Bernardetia sp. MNP-M8: one gene and its partner. Each later gene encodes a partner of the first gene's protein in a complex. Links are inferred from orthologs where the notes say so. Each region holds a gene or a part of one and is shown on either strand. Other genes may lie near its edges. The genes, in order: accB and accD.

Evidence for each region.
Region 2: the proteins of accB (region 1) and accD are in contact, whole or in part, in a solved structure (PDB 8UXZ), measured with the Escherichia coli proteins. The link is inferred for Bernardetia sp. MNP-M8 from one-to-one orthologs.

The regions. Positions count from the first base shown.
Region 1 is NZ_CP147012.1:3,411,692-3,414,938, reverse strand. The notes cover bases 329-3,235. They hold accB (acetyl-CoA carboxylase biotin carboxyl carrier protein), read right to left. Parts: upstream 2,076-3,235; coding sequence 1,581-2,075; downstream 329-1,580. Other genes in these bases: efp (elongation factor P), read right to left, coding at 2,244-2,813; accC (acetyl-CoA carboxylase biotin carboxylase subunit), read right to left, coding at 329-1,312. Also shown: more of accC, read right to left, coding at 1-328. UniProt on the Escherichia coli protein: This protein is a component of the acetyl coenzyme A carboxylase complex; first, biotin carboxylase catalyzes the carboxylation of the carrier protein and then the transcarboxylase transfers the carboxyl group to form malonyl-CoA.
Region 2 is NZ_CP147012.1:2,145,685-2,148,774, forward strand. The notes cover bases 63-2,812. They hold accD (acetyl-CoA carboxylase, carboxyltransferase subunit beta), read left to right. Parts: upstream 63-864; coding sequence 865-1,761; downstream 1,762-2,812. Other genes in these bases: V9L04_RS08905 (PDZ domain-containing protein), read right to left, coding at 63-663; rfbB (dTDP-glucose 4,6-dehydratase), read left to right, coding at 1,903-2,812. In the rest of the region: more of V9L04_RS08905, read right to left, coding at 1-62; more of rfbB, read left to right, coding at 2,813-3,090.

The DNA of each region.
Region 1 (3,247 bases):
TTGTAAAATCTCCTTCTTTGAATTTTGGATCATCCATCAATTTCAAATGAAATGGAATTGTTGTTTTTATTCCTTCGATTACAAATTCTTGTAAAGCTCGTTTCATTCTTACGATAGCTTCTTCTCTTGTCTGTCCGACAGAAATAAGTTTTGCAATCATAGAATCGTAGTGAGGAGGAATTGTATAACCTGCATAGACATGAGAATCTACACGAATACCATGACCACCTGGAATATGCAAATGTGTAATTTTACCTGGTGAAGGACGGAAGCCTTTTGTTGGGTCTTCTGCATTAATTCTACATTCGATACTGAATAATTTTGGATAATAATTTCTACCTGAAAGAGGCATTCCTGCAGCTATTTTAATTTGTTCTTTTACCAAATCAAATCCTGTAACTTCTTCTGTAATAGGATGTTCTACCTGAATACGAGTGTTCATCTCCATAAAATAGAAATTTTTGTATTTATCTACTAAAAACTCTACTGTTCCTGCACCTTCATAGTTGATAGCTTTTGCAATGGCAATGGCAGCATCTCCCATTGCATCACGCAATTCCTGTGTCATAATAGGTGAAGGAGTTTCTTCTACCAGTTTTTGATGACGACGTTGGATAGAACAATCTCTTTCTGATAAATGACAAGCATCACCTTTTCCATCTCCAAAAATTTGTATTTCTACGTGTTTTGGTTCTACTACAAATTTTTCTAAATACATAGCCCCATTTCCAAATGCAGCTTCGGCTTCTTGTGTAGCAGAATCCCATGCTTTCTGAAACTCAGATTCGTCATTGATGATACGCATTCCTTTTCCTCCACCACCAGCAGTAGCCTTGATGATGACAGGATAGCCTACTTCTTTTGCTTCTTTAACCCCTTGTTCGATGGATTTTAGAAGTCCTTCAGAACCTGGAACAGTAGGAACACCAGCAGCTTTTACAGTTGCTTTAGCAGTTGCTTTGTCGCCCATTCGGTTTATCATGTCTGCACTTGCTCCGATAAATTTTATATCGTGTTCGGCACAGATAGCTGAAAATTCAGCATTTTCAGATAAAAATCCATAGCCAGGATGAATAGCATCTGCATTTGTGATTTCAGCAGCAGCAATGATATGAGGAATTTTGAGATAAGAATCTCTACTTGGAGCAGCCCCAATACAAACAGCTTCATCAGCAAAACGAACGTGCAAACTTTCTTTATCAGCAAGCGAATAAACGGCAACCGTTTTGATTCCTAATTCTTTACAAGTTCGGATAATGCGAAGTGCAATTTCTCCTCTATTGGCAATTAATATTTTGTTAAAAAGTTTCACGCTTTAATCAGTTACCAGTAAACAGTTACCAGTTACCAGTTACCAGTTATCAGTTATCAGTTTCAGTTAAATTTACTTTAAGGTTTTTTGATAAAATGATAGTACGATAACTCACAACTTACTGAATACTTTTTATGAATGAAAAAATTAAAATGATTTTCTGTGATACTTATAAATTGTGAATATTTAATTATAAACTAATAATTTGATGATAAAAAATGTATTTGCATTCATTTATCACTAACAACTTATAACTTATCACTAAAAATTAGTTTGGTTCAATTAAGAATAAAGGTTGGTCATACTCTACTGGAGTAGCATTTTCTACCAAAACTTTTACAATTTTACCTGAAACATCAGATTCAATTTCATTAAATAATTTCATTGCTTCAATAATACAAATTGTTCCACCTTCTTTAATAGAATCACCTACATTTACAAAAGCAGGTGTTTCAGGATTAGCAGAGCGATAGAAAGTACCTATCATTGGTGATTTTACAGTGATATAATTTCCTGTATCTGCTGGTTTAGTTTCTTCTTTTTTTGCTTCTACTTGTGGTGTAGTTGTAGGAGTTTGTTGTGCAACAGCTTGTTGAACAGGTGGCGCAACTTGCTGTGTATATTGTTGAACAGGTTGTGCAGAAATAGTATGAGCTGCACTTCTTTTTACACTAACTTTAAATTTATCAGTTTCAATATTTACTTCTTCAAGACCAGTTTGATTGATAAATTCGATAAGTTCTTGAAGTTCTTTTGGTTTCATGCTCATAAAATATGGCTTTTTAGTGTGAGTAAAATCGTGTTAGGTCAGAATGATTACTTTTTTATTCATTCTTGGTTTAATGTCCTAAAAATAGAAATAAAAAACGGTTTTTGAGAAGTATCTTGACAAAATACTTTCAAAAACCATTTATTGATTCGTTTGCTAGGCTTATTTATTACGAATACGTTCCATATAAGAACGCTCTGCTGTGTTTATCTTTATTAAGTCGCCTTCGCCAATAAACAAAGGAACTTGAATTTCTGCTCCTGTTTCTAAAGTAGCTGGTTTTGTAGCATTGGTAGCTGTGTCGCCTTTTACCCCTGGTTCGCTGTAAGTAACCAAAAGCTCAACATAACCTGGTACTTCACACGTCAAAATTTCTTCTGTTTCGGCATGTACCATCATTTCTACAATCATTCCTTCTTTCAAAAATTCTGAACGTTCTATCATATCAGCAGCAACAAATGTTTGCTCATAGGTATCTTTGTGCATAAAGTGAAAACTATTTTCATCTTGATACAAATACTGATAAGGACGACGCTCAACACGTACAGTAGTTATTTTGTGTCCTGCCGAAAAAGTATTATCAAGTACACGTCCTGTAACTACATTTCTCATTTTGGTACGCACAAATGCAGGACCTTTACCTGGTTTTACGTGTAAAAATTCTGTTATAATATAAAGTCCATTATTGAATTCAATACAAAGACCATTTCTAATATCTGAAGTACTTGCCATAATTTTTTTAATAAATCTTCTTTAGCTACATTTTTAGTAAAAGAAGATAGTAAAGACAAACTAAAAATTTATAAAGTGCAAAATTAAGAAAAGTAGTTGAGAGTTTGGTAATTATGAGATAAAAAAATGAGTTTTGAAAACTATTTTAAATATAGGTGTAGATAAAATGAAATAAGAACATGGTTAAAATAGTAAAAGGTATGAAATTTTTCTCAGTCCTCTGACAAAAGATTTTGCAAAAAGATAAAAAAAAACCATAATTGAGTTTCTTACAAAATTTTTCTCACAAAATTTTCTCAATTATGGCAAAAGCAAAGTATGCTTCTAGTGGCAAAGTTACAAAATTAGTTACTGTTTTATCTTCTCATTTGACAGAGTTTCATCTTGCACGAGTTCAATTTATAGGTCTTTTTGTAATAGCTGTTATAAAAGTA
Region 2 (3,090 bases), 1.3 Mb from region 1 along the record:
TGTGAGATTTTCTATCCAATCATAAAATTGATATTCACTTTTTGAGTTTTTATTCTTTGTGTATAACTCTCGTTCAACTGATTCATTGGAAGCCGAATTTAATATAATTACTAATGGAAATTGAGTAATTTCTTGATTAGTTTCGTTTTCTGTTTTTCTAGGAAAAGTAAAAATGGTTCGAAGGCTTGTTGGATTATTATTTTGACTTGAGTCATTGACTTCTAGTTGGTCATACATCGTTTCGAAATAAAAATTACTCTCTCTAGGCAAAAAATGCAAAACTAAATATGTGTTACGAATGGTATCATTTCTAACAAAAAAAAGATTGAGAGTGTCATTTCCATTTTTGGTTTTTACAAAATCTTGAAGCTCTTTTAGACTATTTAGATGCGTAGAATCAACAGCAACAATTACATCTTTTTCTATTAGTCCTGCTTTATCTGCTGCCGAATTAGGAAAAACTTTATAAATAATAATTCCTTTTTCTGCTTTCATTTTGTATGCCACACGAACAGGATTTGTAAGTGTACCAAGTTCTGCTCCTATAAAAGGACTTCTATTTAGCGTTTGGATTTGAGAGGTACTAACGTTGGTCTGAGCTAAGCAAGAAAAAGAAAATAGAGAAAAGACTATAAAAAACAGAAAGTAAATTTGAAAACGCATATCTATAAAGTAAAATTTTTGATTAAAACTATTCTTATTATTTATTAAACTACCTATCAATAACTAGGACAAAAGTAAAAAGGAGACCAAAAGCAAAAGTAAATTTAATATATATTTTGGAAGGATTCATTTTTGAAATAGAATTGCTTAACTTTGCCCTTCGATTCCTTGTAATCTTCAACTAAAAAAATACTCCCTATTATGTCTTGGTTTCATCGAAAAGATAAAAATATTACCACGCCTACAAATGAAAAGCGTGATTCTCCAAATATGTGGTTCAAAACTCCAAGTGGTACAATTATTCTCAAAAAAGAATTGAGAGACAATAATTGGGTATGTCCAGATGATAATCATCACCTTACCATCACACCACAACAATATTTTGAGATTTTGTTTGATGAAGGAAAGTACACAGAGATAAATGCAAATCTTACTCCTCTTAATCCTTTAAATTTTAAGGATACAAAAACGTATGAACAGCGTATAAATGAAGCCAATGCAAAATCTGGTGTCAATGAAGCTGCTCAAAGTGCTTACGGAAAAATGAATGGAATAGACTTTATGGTCACTGCCATGAATTTTAAATACATTGGTGGTTCGATGGGTGCAGTTGTGGGAGAAAAAATTTCTCGTGCTGCTGACTATTGTCTTGAAAATAACATTCCTTTGATGGTTATTTCGCAATCAGGTGGCGCACGTATGATGGAAGCAGGTTTTTCACTTATGCAAATGGCAAAAACTTCAGCTAAGTTAGCTCTACTTTCAGAAGCCAAAATTCCTTATATTTCCCTTTTGACAAACCCAACCACAGGAGGCGTAACGGCAAGTTTTGCGATGTTAGGAGACTTTAATATTGCTGAACCAAATGCACTTATTGGTTTTGCAGGACCTAGAGTAATTCGTGAAACTATCGGAAAAGACCTTCCAAAAGGCTTCCAAACAGCCGAATTTGTGAAAGAACACGGTTTTCTAGATTTCATTGTTGATAGAAGAGAGTTAAAAGCAAAACTGACTTCTCTTTTGAAAATGGTTTGGATAAATACAAAACAAAAAAATCTAAATTCAACTCAAAAAACAACAAAAAAGGCTAAGAAATAATTGATAAATTGGCTTTACTTTGAACAAACTAGATACTCTTTCTGTAAATAATTTACAAAAACTTCCTTATCTTAGCTTTCACAAATCATTTTTGAAAAATTCGTTTTTGATAAATAATCAAAAATTCAAAATATACATTCTATGAAAGCAATTTTGGTAACTGGTGGAGCTGGTTTTATTGGTTCTAATTTTATTCCTTATTTTTTAGAAACTCACAAAGACTGTAAAGTCATTAATTTGGATTTACTGACTTATGCAGGAAATTTGGATAATTTGAGTGAGGTAGAAAGCAATCCTCGTTATGAGTTTGTGAAAGGAGATATTGTCAATAGGCAATTAGTAGAACATATTTTTGACAAACACGATATAAAAGGAGTAATTCATTTTGCTGCCGAATCTCATGTCGATAACTCTATTACAGACCCAGAGGCTTTTGTCAGAACGAATGTTCATGGAACTTTTACGCTTGTTGATGTAGCTCGTAAATATTGGATGAATGCACCGTTTTCATACAAAGAAGGCTATGAAGATACTCGTTTTCTTCACGTTTCGACAGATGAAGTATATGGAACTTTAGGAGAAACAGGCTTTTTTACAGAAACGACACCTTATGCTCCAAACAGTCCATATAGTGCATCAAAAGCAGGAAGTGATTTGATTGTCAGAAGTTATTTTCATACGTATGGATTTGATGTTGTGATTACAAACTGTTCTAATAATTTTGGCGAAAAACAGCATCACGAAAAACTTATTCCTACCATTATTAGAAAAGCTCTTTCAAATGAGCCTATTCCGATTTATGGAAATGGACAAAATATTAGAGATTGGCTCTATGTTTTAGACCACTGTAAAGGAATTGATAAAGCATTCCAAAAAGGAAAAAAAGGAGAATCGTATAATATTGGTTCAAACAACGAATGGAATAATTTGGATTTAGCCAAAAAAATCTGTTCACTTTTAGATACAATTAAGCCAAAAGAAAGTGGAAAATATGAAGATTTATTGACCTTCGTAAAAGACCGTCCAGGGCATGATTTGCGTTATGCCATTGATTCTTCCAAAATGGAAAATGAATTAAACTGGAAAGCAAATACTGATTTTGATACGGCTCTTACAAAAACTATCAATTGGTATATTGATTTGTATAATTCTGAAAAATTTAAGGCAAATTCTACTGATTCAAAAAAAAAGGATGAACAAAAAAAAGTAGAAACAGAGGCAAAACAAGAACCTAAGTCAGAAGAAAAACACAAACAGTCAGAAAATAAGCAAGAAAACAAACAAGAGCAAAAAGAAGAACCTGTCATAGAACTAAAAACTAGACCTGTT